2 linked regions of the Nonomuraea africana genome follow. The protein of the gene in region 2 binds, or shares a complex with, the protein of the main gene of each other region. Links are inferred from orthologs where the notes say so. Each region holds a gene or a part of one and is shown on either strand. Other genes may lie near its edges. The genes, in order: smc and H4W81_RS20105.

Region 1 (9,579 bases), 1.7 Mb from region 2 along the record:
GGATCTCCATGGCGCTGGCCCAGGGCACCGACCTGCTCCTGCTCGACGAGCCGACCACCTTCCTCGACCTGTCGCACCAGGTGGAGGTGCTGGAGCTGGTACGCCACCTGCACCAGGAGGCGGGCCGGACCATCGTCATGGTGCTGCACGACCTCAACCTGGCCGCCCGCTACACCGACCGCCTGGTCGCCATGCGCGAGGGCCGGGTCGTCGCGGCGGGCACCCCGCACGAGGTGCTGACCGAGGGTCTGCTGCGCGAGGTGTTCGACCTGGACGCCAAGGTCATCGCCGACCCGGTCGCGGGCACCCCGCTGGTGGTGCCCATCGGCCGCAGGTCCTAGCCCGGGTCATCGACGGCGCGGCTCACGGCTCGGCCAGCGCGCGCCGTACGTCCCCGTCGCCGGGGGACAGTTCCCTCGCCCTGAGGAGGTCGGCGCGGGCCTCTTCCGTCCTGCCCAGCGCCCGCAGCGCCACCGATCGGTTGAAGCGCAGCTCGGCGCTTTCCGCCAGCTCGATCGCCCTCGTCAGGTCGGCGACGGACGACGCGAGGTCGCCGTTCTCGTAGGAGAGCACGCCCCTGGCCGCCAGCGCGGTCACCATGGAGGGGTCGCGCTCCAGCGCGGAGCCGAAGGCCTTGTAGGCCTCCTCCTGGTGCCCTTCGGCCGCCTCCACCTGCCCGAGCACGCACAGCAGGTAAGGGTTGGCGGGGTCGCGTTCGGCATCCGCCCTCGCCCTGGCGTACTCACCCATGGCCACCAGCAGCCCCGCCCTGTTGACGTAGGCGTCGGTGAAGCCGGGATCCAGCTCGATCGCGTAGTCGAGGTCGGCCAGCGCGCCCTCCAGGTCACCCTCCGCGAAACGCAGCTCGGACCTGTTGTAGTAGGGCTCGGGGAAGGGCGGCCCGACCCGCATCGCCGTCTCGTAGTCGGCCCGGGCCTCCTCGGGCCTACCCAGCTTGAGCAGGAGGTTTCCCCTGTCGAGGTAGTAGTCGGGGTAGCCGGGGTCGGCGGCGATCGTGTAGTCGAGGTCGGCCAGCGCCGCCGTGCTCGTGCCGCGCAGCAGCGCCCGGTTGGCGCGCAGGACCAGCTTGTGGATCGGCTGCTCGCGGGGGGCGAGGTCGCTCTCGGCCAGCTCGATGGCCCGCTCGACCAGGTCCGCGGCCTCCTCGAAGCGGCCCCTCCGCACCTGCACCAGCGCCTTGCCGTTCAGGTCGAAGCTCAGGTGGAAGGCGCGCAGCCGGGGGTCGGGCAGCAGATCGGTGATCGTGATCGCCTCGTTGATCCAGGCCAGCGCCTCCTCGGGGTCGCGCATGGCCGGGTCGTGATGCCTGACCAGCAGCATCGCGGTCGCGTAGGCGCAGGTGGCGCGGTGCTTGGCGGTGACGCTCACCTTTCTGGCGTGGTCGAGCAGCGCCCGCGCCTCCTCCTCCCGCTCCAGCGCCGCCAGGGCCGTGGTGGTCCGGTGCAGGATTGTCCACCACTCCTCCGAGTCCTCGGCCAGCTCGGGCAGCAGCAGCGCGCCCGCCTCGGCCATCGCGTGGTGGAAGCCCTCGTTGCGGTAGCGGTCGGTGTCGAGCGGCAGCGTGCCTTCCCTGGGCGTGCTCGCTCCGTCGGCGATCACCAGCAGCTGCGCGGGCACCCTGCGCCCGAGCACCTCCAGGAACTCGGTGTCGGTCGCGTCGGCCTCGCCCGCGTTGGCGACCGTGACCGTCAGGGGCCCGCCGCGGCCCAGGTGGTCGCGGACGAACTCGGCCAGCCCGTTGGCCAGCCGCAACGTGCGGCGGGGCGCGGGCACCAGGATGCGCTCCTCCTGCGCCACGCGGTCGGCCAGCGACGACCGCCGGGCCGGCACCAGCTCCCTCAGCCCGGGAGCGGCGGCCCTGATCTCGATGTCGTGGGCGTGGACCAGCTCGGGCCAGCGCGCGAGCGCCTCCGGCACGAGCACGTGCAGCAGCCCACTGGCCAGCGTGTACGGACCGCGCAACCGCCGATCGGCGTCAAGAACGATCTGGTTCATGAGATGCGGAAGGGAGCCGATGCCCTCACCGTAGGCACCGACTCCCTCAGCCTTGGTCAGGCCGCGTGCTTCGGCGTCGCGGCACCGGTCAGCTTGACCGTGCCCGGCTTGTGAACAACGACCTTCTTCATGCGGTCCTCTTTCGGGATCAATGACAAACGATCGCCCAATATCAACACGGGAACGGTCTACTCACAACCCCCCGACCGGTAAGGGACATTTCCCTACAGGTCTCCCTACTGTCGCTCCAGAAGCGAAATATTCGCCTGGTCAGTCACCCAGGATGGCGTCGACGAACACCTCGGCGTCGAAGGGCGCCAGGTCGTCGGGACCCTCGCCGAGACCCGCCAGCTTGACCGGCACGCCGAGCTCTCGCTGCACCGAGATGACGATGCCGCCCTTGGCCGTGCCGTCGAGCTTGGTCAGCGCGATGCCCGTGATGTTCACCACTTCGGCGAAGACCTGGGCCTGGCGCATGCCGTTCTGGCCCGTCGTGGCGTCGAGGACGAGCAGGACCTCGTCGACCGTCGCCTTCTTCTCGATGACGCGCTTGACCTTGCCGAGCTCGTCCATCAGGCCGGTCTTGGTGTGGAGCCTGCCCGCGGTGTCGACGATGACCACGTCGACCTTGTCCTCGATGCCCTTGGCCGTGGCCTCGAAGGCCACCGAGGCGGGGTCGCCGCCCTCGGGGCCACGCACGACCTCGGCGCCCACCCTGTCGCCCCACGTCTGCAGCTGGTCGGCCGCCGCGGCGCGGAAGGTGTCGGCCGCGCCGAGCACGACCTGCTTGCCGTCGCCGACCAGGGAGCGGGCCAGCTTGCCGGTGGTCGTGGTCTTGCCCGTGCCGTTGACGCCGACGACCAGCACGACCGCGGGACGCTCGCCGTGCTTGGCGACGTGCAGGGTGCGGTCGAGCTCGGGGTCGATCTGCTTGAGCAGCTCCTCGCGCAGCAGGCCGCGCACCTCCTCAGGGGTGCGGGTGCCGAGCACCTTGACCTTGGTGCGCAGCTCCTCCACCATCATCTGGGTCGGCGCGATGCCGACGTCGGCGGTGATGAGGCGCTCCTCGATCTCGTCCCAGACCTCGTCGTCGAGCCGGTCTCTGGACAGCAGCTCCAGCAGGCCCTTGCCGAGGGTGCTCTGCGAGCGGGCCAGGCGCGAGCGCAGCCGCACCATCCGGCCGGCGGACGGCGGAGGGACCTCCAGCTCCGGCGGCTTGACCATGGTCTCGGCCGGCTTGGCCGGGGGCGGCACCGTGGTGGTGGTGCCCTCTTCCTCCGGCGCAGGCGGCTTGACCTGCGGTTCGGGGGCGGGCTTCACCTCAGGCGGCTGGACCGGCGGAGGCGCGGCCTTTCCGCGCGGCCTGAACAGGAAGAACATGCCGCCGGCCGCCAAGAGGGCGACGACGACCACGATCACGATGATGCCGAGGTAGTCGCTCACAACCACCCAGTTTTCCAGATCGTCCGGGATGGTCACGCCTTACGACCCACCTCGGGCGCGTCAGACCTTTTCGCGAAGTCGCTGGGAGACGACCTGCGTGACGCCGTCACCGCGCATCGAGACGCCGTAGAGGGCGTCGGCGATCTCCATCGTGCGCTTGTTGTGCGTGATGACGATCAGCTGGGAGCTCTGCCGCAGCTCCTCGAAGAGCGTCAGCAGCCGTTGCGTGTTGGTGTCGTCGAGGGCCGCCTCGACCTCGTCCATGACGTAGAACGGCGAGGGCCTGGCCTTGAAGATCGAGATCAGGAACGCCACGGCCGTCAGCGACCGCTCGCCACCCGACAGCAGCGAGAGCCGCTTGACCTTCTTGCCCGGCGGCCTGGCCTCCACCTCGATGCCGGTGGTCAGCATGTCGGTGGGGTCGGTCAGCACGAGCCGTCCGTCGCCGCCGGGGAACACCCTGGTGAAGATCTGCTCGAACTCGCGGGCGACGTCCTCGTAGGCGGAGGAGAACATCTGCTCGACCCGGTTGTCGACCTCCTGCACCACGGTCATCAGCTCGCGCCTGGTCTTCTTGAGATCCTCCAGCTGCGAATTCAGGAACGCGTGGCGCTCCTCCAGTGCGGCGAACTCCTCCAGCGCGAGCGGGTTGACCTTGCCGAGCTGGTTCATCTGGCGCTCGGCGGCGCGCATGCGCTTCTCCTGCTCGTGCCTGACGTAGGGCACGGGAGGATCGCCGGGCACCGGGGCCGCCGGGCCGTACTCGGCGACCAGCGCCTCGGCCTCGACGCCGAACTCCTCCAGCGCCCGCTGCTCCAGCTGCTCGAGCCGCAGCCGCTGCTCGGTCCTGGCCACCTCGCTGCCGTGGACCCTGTTGACCAGCTTGTCGAGCTCCTGGCTCAGCTCACGGACCCTGACCCTGACCTGCTTCAGCTCGGCGTCGATCGCCACCCTGGCCAGGTCGGCCTCGTCACGCTCGCGCGCCGCCCGCTCGACCGAGACGGCCAGCGCCTGCAGCACCTGCTTGGCCCCTCGCGCCACGGCCTCGGCCACCACGGCCTGCCTCCTGCGCCGCTCACGCTGCGCCGCGGCCGTCAGCCGCTCCTGGCGCTCGCGCTGGGCGGCCCGCACCAGGCCCTCGGCCCGGCCAGCGATGCCCTTGACCCGCTCCTCGGCGGTGCGGACCTGCAGCCTGGTCTCCATCTCGCCCTGCCTGGCCACCTGGCAGGTCGCGGCCAGCTCGTCGCGCACCTCGGTGGTCGGCTCGGTCTCGAGCTCCTGGGCGTACTCGGCCTCGGCGAGCTCGATCTCCAGCTCCGAGAGCTCGGCCAAGCCTTCCTCGCGCGCCTCCTGCGCCGCCCGCACCCCGCCCGCGAGGCGCTCGGCCTCGTCGGCCGCCGCCTTGGCCGCCGCGCCCAGCTGGGCCAGCCGCCTGGCCGCCGCCGCGCTCGCCTGGTCGGCCTCCCGCTGGCGCGCCCTGACCTGGTCGAGCGCGCCCTGGGCGGCGCTCACCCCCGCCTGCGCGCTGCCTGCCGCGCTCTGCGCCTCGTTGACGTGCGACTGCGCGGCCTCCAGCGCCGCCTGGGCGGCCTGCTCGGCATGGGCCGACTCCTCCAGCACGACCACGGTCCGCTCGGCCCACTCCCTGGCCTCCTCGAGGTCGGCGATCGCGTCGTCGAGCGCCGCCCTGACCTGGAGCACCGAGGTGCCGCCCGCGGAGCCGCCGACCGCAAGGCAGGCGCCGACGAGGTCGCCGGCCTGCGTGACGGCCCGCAGCTCGGGGTGCGTCTCGACGAGCGCGCGGGCGTCGTCGAGATCCTGGACGACGACCACGTCGGCGAGCAGGTGGTCGACCGCCGCCCTGAGGTGGTCGGGCACACCGACCAGCTCGACCGCCCACCGCGCCGTGCCAGGCAGCACGGCCCGCGCCCCGGCCGCGCCCGCGTTCCCAGGAGAGCCCGCGTTCCCAGGAGAGCCCGCGCTTCCGGGAGAGCTCGCCACGAGGAGGGTGGCCTGGCCTGCCTCCTTGGCTCTCAGGTGCTCCAGCGCCGCCACCGCCGCGCCGACCGACTCGACCGCCACCGATTCGGCGACCGAGCCCAGCACGGCCGCGATGGCCACCTCGAACCCCTGGCTGACCGTCATCGACGCGGCCAGCGGCCCGAGCACCCCCGACAGCTCCGCCGCCACCAGCGCGGCGCCGCCGTCGGCCCCCTTGGAAAGACCCAGCTCCAGCGCCTCACGACGGGCGTCGAGCGCCGCGACCGCGCGCTGCGCCTCCTGGTCGGCGGCGCGGGCCGTACCGACCGCCGACTTGGCGGCCTGCAGGGCCGCGCGCGGGCCCGCCAGCGCCTCCTTGGCCTGCTCCACGACCTCACGCGCCGCCTCGGCCAGCGCCCTGGCCTCCTCGACCGCGGCCTGCGCCGCCGCCAGCTCCTCGGCGAGCGCGGGATCGACGGCGGGCTCGTCGCCCTCGTGCGCCTCGAGATCCTCGCGCGCCCGCTCGGCCCGCTGCTCGGCCTCGGAGAGGGACCTGGTCAGCCTGCCGATCTCGTCCTCGGCCGCGCGCGCCCTGCTGCGCGCCGACTCGACGCGCCCGCGCAGCCTGGCCAGCCCCTCGCGCCGGTCGGCCGCCGCACGCGCGGCCATGGCCAGCCGCCGTTCCTCGGCGTCGAGCGCGGCCTCGGCCTCCTCGCGCCTGGCCACGGCCACTTCGAGCAGTTCGCGCGCCTGCTCCAGCGCGGCCGCCAGCTCCAGCTCCTGCTCGCGGACCTCGGCGGCCTCCCGCTCCAGCTCCTCGGGGTCGCGGCCGCGCCGCTCGATGGCCGCCGCGTCGAGCGCGTGCCTGTGGCGTTCGGCGGCCAGGTGCTCGAGCCCGATGAAGCGCTCGCGCAGCGAGGCGAGCCTGAAGTAGGTCTCCTGGGCGGCGCTCAGCCGCGGTTGCGCCTCGGCCTCGGACGCCTCCAGCGCCTCCTCGCGCCGCTGCCCCTCGGCCAGCTCGGCCTCCACCTGCGCCCTCCGCGTCAGGATGGCCGCCTCGTCTGCCGCCTCCTTCGCGAGGGTCTCCCGCAGGATGCACACGTCGTCGGCGAGCAGCCGCAGCCGCGCGTCGCGCAGGTCGGCCTGGATGACGGCGGCCTTGCGGGCGATCTCCGCCTGCCGGCCCAGCGGCTTGAGCTGGCGGCGCAGCTCGGTGGCGAGGTCCTGGACGCGGGTCAGGTTGGCCTGCATCGCGTCGAGCTTGCGCAGCGCCTTCTCCTTGCGCTTGCGGTGCTTCAGGACGCCCGCGGCCTCCTCGATGAAGGCCCGCCGGTCTTCGGGACCCGCGTGCAGCACCGCGTCGAGCTGCCCCTGCCCGACGATGACGTGCATCTCGCGGCCGATGCCCGAGTCGGACAGCAGCTCCTGGATGTCGAGCAGGCGGCAGGTGTCGCCGTTGATCGCGTACTCGCTCTGCCCCGACCTGAACATCAGGCGGCTGATCGTCACCTCGGTGTAGTCGATGGGCAGCGCGCCGTCGGAGTTGTCGATCGTCAGCGTGACCTCGGCCCTGCCCAGGGGCGGCCTGCTGGAGGTGCCGGCGAAGATGACGTCCTCCATCTTGCCGCCGCGCAGCGACTTGGCGCTGTGCTCGCCCATGACCCACGCCAGCGCGTCGACCACGTTGGACTTGCCCGAGCCGTTGGGCCCCACCACACAGGTGATGCCGGGCTCGAAGCGGAGGGCGGTGGCGGAGGCGAAGGACTTGAATCCACGCAGCGTGAGCGTCTTCAGGTACACCGAACGCTGCCCTCCCCGGAACCGACTGCGGAAAAGCCTACTGGCACGCGCCGCCCCACGCCGGTCACAGCAGTCGGGCCGGCGGGTGGACAGTAAAAAGACCCCCAACGAAAGGGGGCCGAAAAAATAACGAGGGACGCCTCTTCGAGACGTCCCTGATGTCGCGTTCCGACCTCTCAGGTGAGAGCCGGCTCGCGCTCCTGCAGTCGGCTGAACGCCTCATCGCGGGTTTGCGCTGCAAGAGCGTCATTCTGGGCCTGGAGCCGGGTAAGTTCTGCCTCCAGGTCGCGGATTCGCTGCTGCAAGCGGCGCATCTCCGAGACCATTCGAGGGTCAGGACCGCCGACGTGGCCGAGTAGAGCCTTCGCCATGGTAAAGGGTCCTCCACGCTGAGTGACCAGACTGGTTCGCGCACTTCGTGTTCCGCGGGAGGGGTGCGCGTGGTACCTAACAAGAGTCGCACCGGCAGTGTGGGCGGTCAAGTCGAACGAACCGCACAGAACTACCGACGGGCACTCCCGACATATAAATATACCCCATTTGGACCGTTTGACGGAAGGGCTACCGCTCTACAAAGCCCCTCAAACTACCTCGGGCTTCACTCCAGCGTTCCACAACTCCATCGACCCGGCCGGGTGTGTCGCAACCCTTGATCAGCTCCAGGAGCTTGACGGCCGACTCCCTGGGCCCCTCGGCCACCACCTCGACCCGTCCGTCGGCGGTGTTGCGCGCCCAGCCCACCAGGCCGAGCTCCAGCGCCCTGGCCCTGGTCCACCAGCGGAAGCCGACCCCCTGGACGCGTCCGCGCACCCAGGCGGTCAGCCGCACATCCTCACTCATGATCTACTCCTGCCTGCTGGAACGCGCGCACCGCCGCCGTCTCGCCCTCCTTGCGCCAGACCAGACCCAGCACCGAGTCGGGCAGGCCGACGACGGGCACGAACCTGACGTCCTGCCGCCCGTGATAGGCGGCCGTCGGGGTGCAGAAGAGCATGGCGCCTCTGTTCAGCGCGACCTGTGTCAGGCCTTCCTGGCTGGTGGAGACCGTACCCGCCGACGGGATGGGACGACCCATCGGCGTGGCCGTGGGTGCGACGAGCTCGCGCCACCTGCGCGGCGCGGGGTCGTCCAGCCCGACCAGCGGCAGCTCCGCCAGCTCCTCCGCCTCGATGCTTGCCCGGTCCGCCAGCGGGTGCCGCCGCGAGAGCGCCACCTGCATCGGGACCTTGTTCAGCCCCGCCCCCGTCTCCAGGTCGGGCTCGTCCACGGGCAGCAGGGTGAAGCTCACGTCCACCCGGCCCGCGCGCAGCTTGCCGAACGGGTCGGCCATCGGCACCTCGACCAGCTCCACCTCACAGGCGGGGTTTCGCCGCTCGAACTCCCTGACCGTGCTGGTGACCACCTCGGTGGGCGTGCCGAGAAAGCCCACCCGCAGCACGCCCTCGACCAGCCGCGCGGCCGACGTCGCCCTGGTGACCGCCAGCGCCAGGCCCTCGTAGGCGGGGCGCAGGTCGGCGAGGAAGCGCTCGCCGAGCGGCGTCAGCCGTACCCTCCTGCTCGTCCGGTCGAACAGCCTGGCGCCGATGCGGGTCTCCAGCGCGCGCACCAGCTGGCTGACCCGGCCCGGCGACAGGTAGAGCCGCTCGGCGGCCCTGGCGAAGTGCAGCTCCTCGCTGAGCACGACGAAGCACTCCAGCTCTCTGAACTCCATCACGACTCCTTAGCCTGACTAAACCAAGGCTTCGATCTTCGTCATTGTTCCCGCAGGCCCGGCGCAGAACGCTGGCAGCATGACGACAACCGAGACCGCCCGCGTGCCGTGGGCGGCTGTGTCCACCGTCGCGGTGGGCACCTTCACGATCGTGACCAGCGAGATGCTCCCCGTGGGCCTGTTGACGCCCATCGGCTCCACGCTGGGCGTCTCCGACGGCGTGGCAGGGCTGACCATGTCGGCGCCCGGAGTCGTCGCCGCCCTCTCCGCGCCCCTGTTGACCGTCGTGGCCGGACGGCTCGACCGGCGGATCGTGCTGATCGCGTTGATGGCCCTGCTGGCGGGCGCCAACCTCCTGGCCGCCTACTCCCCCACGTATGCGGTGATGCTGGTCGCCAGGGTGCTGGTCGGGGTGAGCATCGGAGGCTTCTGGGCGTTCGCCGCCACCCTCCCCGCGCGGCTGATGCCCGAACGGCACGTCGGCAGGGCCGCCGCGATGATCGCGGGCGGCGTCTCCGTGGCGTCGGTGCTCGGCGTGCCGGCGGGAACGCTGATCCTGTCACTGGCCGGGTGGCGGATGGCGTTCGTGGCGGTGGCCGTGCTCGCCGTCGTGGTCCTGGCCGCGCTGG
Region 2 (8,303 bases):
CGACCTCGTCGCAGATCTGGAACAGCCTGGCCAGCTGGCCGGGACGGTCACCGATGATCACCTGCACGACGGCGTAGGCGGCGGCGGGCCCGCCGTGCTTGCCCGGGATCCTGCCGTGTCCCGCGACACCGCGCTTGAGCAGCTCGGTGACCTCGGGGGCCGCGCTGTCGTCGCCCTCGGCCAGCGCGCGCAGCGCCGTGGCCGCCTCGGCCAGGTCGCGCGAGACGGCCTCCAGCACGTCGGCCACGGGAGCGGCGTTGCCCGACAGGATGCCGAGCCAGAGGCCGGGGTCTCCGCCCGCGATCCGCGTCACGTCGCGCACGCCCTGACCCGCCAGGCCGAGCGCCACGTCGGAGGCGTCAGCCAGGCGCGCGGCCACCGCCGAGGCGGCCACGTGCGGGGCGTGGGAGACGACGGCGACCGCCCTGTCGTGGTCTTCCGCGGCCACCTCGACCGGGTTGGCGCCGCACAGCTCGATCAGCCGCAGCACCGCCTGCCTGGCCTCCTCGGTGGCCTCCTCCGTCGGGCACAGCGCCCACGGCCTGCCGAGGAACAGGTCTCCCCTGGCGGCGCCCGGGCCCGCCTTCTCCCTGCCCGCCATGGGGTGCGAGGCGACGTAGGTGCTCAGGTCGCAGCCCAGCTCGGCCGCCGCGGCGATCGGCCTGGCCTTGACGCTGGCCACATCGGTGTAGAAGCGGGCCGCGCCGCGCTGCTGCAGGCCGCGCAGCTCGGTGGCCACGTGGTCGGGCGGGACCGCGACGACGGCCAGGTCGACCGGGTCGCCGAGACGCCACTCCTGACCGGCGCCCATCTCCCTGGCCAGCCGTACGGCGCCCAGGTCGCGGTCGGCGAGCAGCACGGTCACGCCACGCTGGCGCAGCGCGAGACCGATCGACGTGCCGACCAGGCCGGTGCCGAGAACGAGAACGGTGTCGAGTTTCACTGGGCGATGTCCTGACGTAGCACGGTCGCGCCGCGCAGGTAGACGTGCTGGATCTCGGCGCGCGGCCGGTCGGTCTCCACGTGCGCCATCAGCCGCACCACCCTCGGCAGCGCGTTCGGCACGTCGATCTCGGTGCAGCAGATCAGTGGCACGTCGTGGAAGCCGAGCTTGCGCGCGGCCAATGCGGGGAACTCCGCGGTCAGGTCGGGCGTCGCGGTGAACAGCACGCTGATCACCTCGTCGGTGGTCAGCTGGTTGCGCTCCATGACCGCCGACACCAACTCGGTGGTCCCGCTGATGATCGCGTCGCGGTCATTGGCCTCGACCTGGATCGCCCCGCGGATCGCCCGCACCATGTCACATCCCCTTCATATGGTTCGGAGCCCGCGCACGGTGTGCGCGGGCTCCTGCGTGCGGCCAGATTACAGCTTGACCGCCGCGTAGAGGTCGCCGACCTCCTTGAGGCTGAGCGCCCTGATCGTGCCAGGCTTGGTACGGCCCAGCTTGACCGGGCCGAACTCGATCCTGGCCAGGTCGATCACGCGGTGACCGGACTCCTCCAGCATGCGCCTGACGATGTGCTTGCGGCCCTCGTGCAGCACGATCTCGACCAGCGCCTGCTGCCCGTGCTCCTGCACGATCTCGAAGTGGTCGGCCTTGGCCAGGCCGTCCTCGAGCTCGATGCCCTTCTTGAGCCTGCGGCCCAGGTCACGCGGGATCGGCCCTGGCACCTTCGCCCAGTACTTCTTCTGCACGCCGTAGCTCGGGTGCGTCAGCCTGTTGGCCAGCTCGCCGTCGTTGGTGAGCAGCAGCAGGCCCTCTGTCTCGGTGTCGAGCCTGCCCACGTGGAACAGGCGCGGGGCCAACTCCTGCACGAAGTCGGCCAGGCACGGACGACCCTGCGGGTCCTCCATCGTCGAGATGACGCCGATGGGCTTGTTCAGCGCGTAGTAGACCAGGTCGGGAGCGGTCGGGATGCGCTTGCCGTCCACGTGGATGACCTGCGTCGCGGGGTCGACCTTCGCGCCGAACCTCCTGACGACCTGACCGTTCACGGTGACGCGGCCGTCGCCGATCATCTCCTCGCACGCGCGCCTGCTGGCCACGCCCGCCTGGGCGAGCACCTTCTGCAGCCGCACGCCGCCCGGCACCTCGGTGGTGTCGCGCTCGTCGGTGTAGCCCTCGGGGTAGAAGTCGCGGTCGCGCACGGGCTGGCGGGCGGTCTTGAAGACGTTCTTCTTGCCCTTGGCGCCGCCGCCGATCGTCTGCGTCCTGCCGGTACGGCCCGGCTCGTCGCGCCTGGACGCGGGACGGCCGATCGTCTGGGGCTCCTCGCGCCTGCCGTAACGGGCCCTGGACCCGTCATCACGCCGGCCACCCCGACCGGCCCTCAGCGCACCGCGCTCGTCACGCGAGCCGCTTTCACGGAAGCCGCTTTCACGCGAGCCGCCTTCACGCGAGCCGCCTTCACGGAAGCCGCCTTCACGCGAGCCGCCGAACCCGCGCCGGTCGTCGCCGGCGCCGCGGAACCCGCGCTCGTCCCTGGAACCGCCGCGCTCATCCCTGGAGCCCGGGCGGTCGTCACGGAAGCCCCGGCTGTCGCCGTAGCCGCCGCGCTCCTGGCGCGCGCCACCGAAGTCACGCCGCTCACGGAACCCGCCGCGCTCACCGGCGCCGCGCTCGTTACCGCCGCGCTCGTTACCGCCGCGCTCGTTACCGCCACGGTCGCTCGTGCCACGGTAGCCGCCGCGCTCGTCGCCGCCCCTGCCGTAACCACCGCGCTCGCCCCGGAAACCACCCTGGCCCCCGCGCTCGCCCTGGTAGCCGCCGCGCTCCGAACGGAAGCCGCCGCCCTGACCGCCGCGCTCCGCGCCACCGCGATCCGCGCGGAAACCACCCTGGCCCCCGCGATTCTCTCGGAAACCACCGCCTTGGCCGCCGCGCTCCGAACGGAAGCCACCGCCCTGACCGCCGCGCTCCGCGCCACCGCGATCCGCGCGGAAACCACCCTGGCCGCCGCGATCCTCACGGAAGCCGCCGCGCTCTGCGCCGCCGCGGTCTCCGCGGAAGCCGCCCTGTCCGCCGCGGTCGTCGCGGCCGGGGCCTGCGGGGCTGCCGTACCTGGCGCGCGCCCCACCGCGGTCCGCGCGCAGCGAGTCACGGCCGGAGCCGAAGTCGCCTCTGCTGTCGTCGCGGCGGGCGCCACCACGGAAGTCGTCCCGGCGAGCACCGCCGCCGGACCCCTCCCTGCGCGCGCCGCCACTGAAGTCATCCCGGCGGGAAGCCCCACCGAAGTCGTCACGGCGGGAGGTCCCACCGAAGTCGTCACGGCGGGAAGCCCCGCCGGTGTCGTCGCGGCGGGGTGCGCCGCCGAAGTCGTCGCGACGGGGTCCGCCGCGGTTGTCGTCGCGACGGGAGTCGCGCCTGTCGTCGGAGCGGAAGGCGGGACGCCCGCTCGCGCCGCTCCTGGAGTTGCCACCCCGGGAACCGCCGGTGCGTCCACGACCGCGTCCATCACCGGACGGGGTGCTGCGCCTGTTGATCACTTCGTTGTCTCCTCAAGGTTTTCCACGTCGTCGGGCAGGAAGGGCGCGAGCTCAGGTAGCTCGTCGATGCTCTTCAGGCCCAGTCGCTCCAAGAAGTAGGAGCTTGTCCGGTAGAGCACTGCCTGGCTCTCCGGATCGGTGCCGGCCTCTTCGACCAGCCCCCTGGCGACCAGCGTCCGCATGACGCCGTCGCTGTTGACGCCGCGCACGGCGGCGACTCGGGCGCGGCTCACCGGTTGCCGGTAGGCCACGACCGCGAGGGTCTCCAGCGCGGCCTGGGTCAACCGTGCCTGCTGGCCGTCGCGGACGAACCGCTCGACCAGCTGGGCGCAGTCGGCGCGCGTGTAGAACCGCCAGCCGCCTGCCACCTCTCTCAAGTCGAAACCCCGCCCGGCGTCGGAGTATTCCGCCGACAGCGCGCGGAGCGCCGTCTCGATCTCGTGCGTGGGACGTTCGAGCACCTGGGCGAGCGTCATCGCGGCCACGGGCTCGTCGACGACGATCAGGATCGCCTCCAGCGCCGCCCGCAACTCGGGGCCCTGCTCGGTCTGCACCGCATCGTCGGAGGGTGCCACGTCGGAACCGGCCATCTCCTCTGGACGACCGGCGGCCGCCCCCTTGCCGTCCCAGGAGAAACCCCCCAGCACGGCGGACCCAGCCCCATGGCCGTCGCCGGAGAGAGACGGAGTGCCGTCGAAGGGGGTCGCAGCCCGCCCGGAGACCGGGATCTCGAGATCCGACTCCCCGGGATCCGAAACACCGGGGAGTGAGACATCGGGGACCGTCACACCGGGGACCGTGACATCGCGGACCGTCACACCGGGGACCGTGACGCCGGGCACCGAGACACCAGCAGCCGAGACACCCTCAGGATCCTCAGGCATGAGGCTTGCCGTCTCGGAGGTGTGGGCGGCCTCAGGGCTCTGAGCGATGTTAGGAGCTAAGGCGCCCTCAGGGGCCCAGGCGCCCTCGGAGGTCCGGGCGGCATCGGGACTCTCACCAACCTCGACGCGAGGAGCGGCCTCGGGAGCCGGAGGGGCCTCGACATGCGGGTCCCCCTCAGGGGCCCACGTGGCCTCGGGGTCGTCGGCGGACTCAGGGGCCGGGGTGGTGGGGGTCGCGTGCTCCTGTGGCCGGGGGGTCGACGGGCCGGCTTCCCCCGGGCGGTCGTCGTCCTTCGAAGGCGGGCCGCCGAAGATGGCCGAGCCGGGCAGGCGGGCCCAGGCGGGTACGTTCTCCTCCGCCGAGCCACCCTCCTCCCCCGCCAGACGCTCGGACGGCGACGGGTCCCTGGGAGACGGGAACTCACTCATCTGCAGCCTTCTCCGCGCTCTCTTCGTAGTCGTCGCCCACCGACACGTCTCCGTCGTCGGCGCCGGTCCAGGTCACGTGCAGATCACCCAGCGGCTCGATCTGCTCGAAGCTGACGGCCGACTCCCTGAACAGCTCGAGTACGGCCAGAAAGCGGGCGATCACCTCGAAGGTGCCCTCGCAGTCGGCGACCAGGGTCCTGAAGGTGGCCCTTCGCATGCGCCGCAACCGCTGGACCAGGATAGCGGCTTGCTCCCTGACGCTGGCCAGAGGTTGGTAGATGTGCCCGACGTTGACCGTCGGCGGCAGCTTGGGGGTGAACGCCTTGGCGGCGATGCGCGCCAGCTGCTCGGGGCCGATGCCGAGGACCAGCTCGGGCAGCAGGTTGGCGAACTGCGGCTCCATGGGGACTGACCTGGGGAACCTCAGCGCCTCCTCCGCCATCAGCCCGGAGAAGACCTTGGCGACCTCCTTGTAGGCCCGGTACTGCAGCAGCCTCGCGAACAGCAGGTCGCGCGCCTCCAGCAGCGCGAGGTCCTCCTCGTCCTCGACCTCGCCCGTGGGCAGCAGCCTGGCCGCCTTCAGGTCGAGCAGCGTGGCCGCGACGAGCAGGAAGTGGCTGGTCTGGTCGAGGTCCCACTCGGGCCCGCGCGACTTGATGTAGGCGATGAACTCGTCGGTGACCTGGGAGAGGGAGACCTCGGTGATGTCGAGCTTGTGCTTGGAGATCAGGCCGAGCAGCAGGTCGAAAGGCCCCTCGAAGACGTCCAGATGGACCTGGAAGCCCTGCTGCTCGGTGGAAGTCACCTCGCCATTGTGGCAGGCTGCGGCCAGCGCGAGAGCACCTCGCGGGCCAGCTCCCTGTAGGCGTTCGCGCCGAGTGAGGAGGGGTCGAAGGTGGTGATGGGCTCACCCGCGACGGTCGCGTCGGGGAAGCGCACGGTCCGGTTGATGACCGTGTGGAACACCTTGTCGCCGAAGGCCTCCACGACGCGGGCGAGCACCTCGCGGCCGTGCAGGGTGCGGGCGTCGTACATGGTGGCCAGCAGGCCCTCGATCTCGAGCTCGTCGTTGAGCCGCTCCTGCACCTTGGTGATGGTGTCCATGAGCAACGCGACGCCGCGCAGCGCGAAGAACTCGCATTCGAGCGGCACCATGACGCCGTGGGCGCAGGTGAGCGCGTTGATCGTGAGCAGGCCCAGCGAGGGCTGGCAGTCGATCAGGCACACGTCGTAGTAGGGCAGCAGCGGCTTGAGCACGCGCCCCAGCACCTGCTCGCGGGCCACCTCGGTGACGAGCTGGACCTCGGCCGCGGACAGGTCGATGTTGCTCGGCAGCAGGTCGAGGCCCTCGACGCCGGTCTCGAGCAGCACGTCCTCGGCGGTGACGGTGCGGTCCATCAGCAGGTTGTAGACCGTCATGTCGAGCTGGAGCGGGTTGATGCCGAGCCCCACCGACAGCGCGCCCTGCGGGTCGAAGTCGACGAGCAGGACCTTCAGGCCGCACTCGACGAGCGCGGCGCCCAGGTTGATGGTGGTGGTGGTCTTGCCGACCCCGCCCTTCTGGTTGACCATCGCGACCACCCTGGCCGGGCCGTGCGTCTCGCGCGGCAGCGGCTCAGGGAACACCGGGCGAGGTCGCCTGGTGGGGCCCAGATTCACGCCGGTAGCGGGCGTGTTGGTCTTCGTGTCACCCCAGGGGTTCTCGGGGGTCCCCGGGGTCGAACCGTTGGCGGTCACAGTCACCAGCTCGAACCTCCCTGACGGTCCCGAACCGGACCGTCCGGACGGACACTATGGCGTCAGCACTTAGGCGGCAAGAAGGCACGCCGCACGACGCAAAGACTATAGATCACTGTCGAGCGCGAGGGTGCGCCGCGGCGTAGACCTCGCGGAGCTTGTCAACCGTCACCAGGGTGTAGACCTGGGTGGTCGTCACCGAGGCGTGGCCGAGGAGTTCCTGGACCACCCTAACGTCCGCGCCGCCGTCAAGGAGGTGAGTTGCGAACGAATGCCGCAAGACGTGCGGCGAAATGCCCTCGAGCCCGGCCCTTTCGGCGGCGGCCTGGAGCACCTCCCACGCGCCCTGCCTGGTGAGACGGCCGCCGCGGGCGTTGAGGAAGACGGCGGGGGTGCCGCGGCCGTGGGCCAGCAGGGACGGCCTGGCCCGCACGAGGTAGGCGTCGAGCGCCTGCCTGGCGAAGCGGCCGACGGGCACGACGCGGGTGCGCCCGCCCTTGCCGCGCAGCCGTACCTGCTCCTCCTCGAGGTCGTCGAGGGCAAGGCCGACGGCTTCGGAGATGCGCGCGCCCGTGCCGTACAGCAGCTCGAGCAGGGCGCGGTTGCGGAGGGTCAGCGGCGCGCCGTCGGGACCCGAGGCGGCGATGAGCCGCTCGACCTCGGCGACGCCGATGGCCTTCGGGAGGCGGCGCAGCTGGCGCGGCGGGCGGACCTCGTGGGCGGGGTCGTGGCCCGCGACGCCTTCGCGCAGGGCGAACCTGTGCAGCCCCCTGACGGCGGAGACGGCACGGGCCGCCGAGCTGGCGACCAGGGCGGGATGGTCGCCGTCGCCCTCGCGCAGCACGGCGAGGAAGGCGAGGACGTCGGCCTCGCCCACCTCACCGAAGGTGACCCTGCCGCGCGCCTTGAGGTGGTCGACGTAGCGGCGCAGGTCTCTGCGGTAGGAGGCGAGCGTGTTGGCAGCCAGGCCCCGCTCCACCGCCAGATGGGCGAGGTAGCTGGAGAGCACCGCCTCCACTGAGAGTCCTCCTGTCACGCCTCCGGGGCGTCGGCGGGCCGCAACAGGGCGAATCCCTCGACCGAAGCCGCATACGCGGCGAGGATACCGGCCACGGCAGGGGAATTGTGGATCATTCCCATGAGCGCCTTCTCCACGGCGTCGGCCAGGGGCACCCACTCCAGCGGCATGTCGATCTCCTCGTGCCGGTGCACGAAGTCGGACTCGGTCTTCGACAGGTCGCGGGCCAGGAAGACGCGGACCCGCTCGTCCGACATGCCGGGCGAGGTGTAGAGGTCGACGAGGGTGTGCCAGGTCTCGGCGCGGTAGCCCGCCTCCTCGGCCAGCTCGCGGGCGGCGGTGGCGACCAGCGGCTCGCCCTGGACGTCGCGGATCCCGGCGGGAAGCTCCCACAGCAGGTGTCGCGGCGGGTGCCGGTACTGCCTGATCAGCAGTACGCGGTCGTGCTCGTCGAGCGCGAGAACCGCGACGGAGCCCGGGTGGACGACGTAGTCGCGGTCGGCCACCTCGTCGCGCGGCATGCGCACGGTGTCGGTGCGCACGCCGATCACGTAGCCCTTGAAGTGCTCCTTGGAGTCGACGACCGCCCATTCCTCGGGCAGATCCTCGATCCTCACTTCTTTGCCGCCTTGGGGGAGCGGGTGTCGGCGAAGACCAGCGAGGCGCTGATGAGGCCCTTGAACAGCGGGTGCGCCCGGGTCGGGCGGGAGCGGAACTCGGGGTGGGCCTGGGTGCCGATGAAGAAC

The links.
Region 1: the proteins of H4W81_RS20105 (region 2) and smc are in contact, whole or in part, in a crystal structure (PDB 3ZGX), measured with the Bacillus subtilis proteins. The link is inferred for Nonomuraea africana from one-to-one orthologs.

The regions. Positions count from the first base shown.
Region 1 is NZ_JADBEF010000001.1:5,927,486-5,937,064, forward strand. The notes cover bases 3,320-7,586. They hold smc (chromosome segregation protein SMC), read right to left. Parts: upstream 7,240-7,586; coding sequence 3,520-7,239; downstream 3,320-3,519. Other genes in these bases: ftsY (signal recognition particle-docking protein FtsY), read right to left, coding at 3,320-3,396; H4W81_RS47665 (hypothetical protein), read right to left, coding at 7,416-7,586. In the rest of the region: H4W81_RS28125 (ABC transporter ATP-binding protein), read left to right, coding at 1-341; H4W81_RS28130 (tetratricopeptide repeat protein), read right to left, coding at 364-2,016; H4W81_RS48820 (hypothetical protein), read right to left, coding at 2,073-2,195; more of ftsY, read right to left, coding at 2,287-3,319; more of H4W81_RS47665, read right to left, coding at 7,587-7,610; H4W81_RS28145 (acylphosphatase), read right to left, coding at 7,801-8,079; H4W81_RS28150 (LysR family transcriptional regulator), read right to left, coding at 8,072-8,950; H4W81_RS28155 (MFS transporter), read left to right, coding at 9,030-9,579. UniProt on the Bacillus subtilis protein: Required for chromosome condensation and partitioning.
Region 2 is NZ_JADBEF010000001.1:4,244,499-4,252,801, forward strand. The notes cover bases 3,702-6,692. They hold H4W81_RS20105 (segregation and condensation protein A), read right to left. Parts: upstream 5,608-6,692; coding sequence 4,795-5,607; downstream 3,702-4,794. Other genes in these bases: scpB (SMC-Scp complex subunit ScpB), read right to left, coding at 3,702-4,079; H4W81_RS20110 (ParA family protein), read right to left, coding at 5,604-6,545; H4W81_RS20115 (site-specific tyrosine recombinase XerD), read right to left, coding at 6,652-6,692. In the rest of the region: H4W81_RS20085 (prephenate dehydrogenase), read right to left, coding at 1-943; aroH (chorismate mutase), read right to left, coding at 940-1,299; H4W81_RS49395 (pseudouridine synthase), read right to left, coding at 1,366-3,489; more of scpB, read right to left, coding at 3,486-3,701; more of H4W81_RS20115, read right to left, coding at 6,693-7,557; H4W81_RS20120 (NUDIX domain-containing protein), read right to left, coding at 7,572-8,174; H4W81_RS20125 (CTP synthase), read right to left, coding at 8,171-8,303. UniProt on the Bacillus subtilis protein: Participates in chromosomal partition during cell division. May act via the formation of a condensin-like complex containing Smc and ScpB that pull DNA away from mid-cell into both cell halves.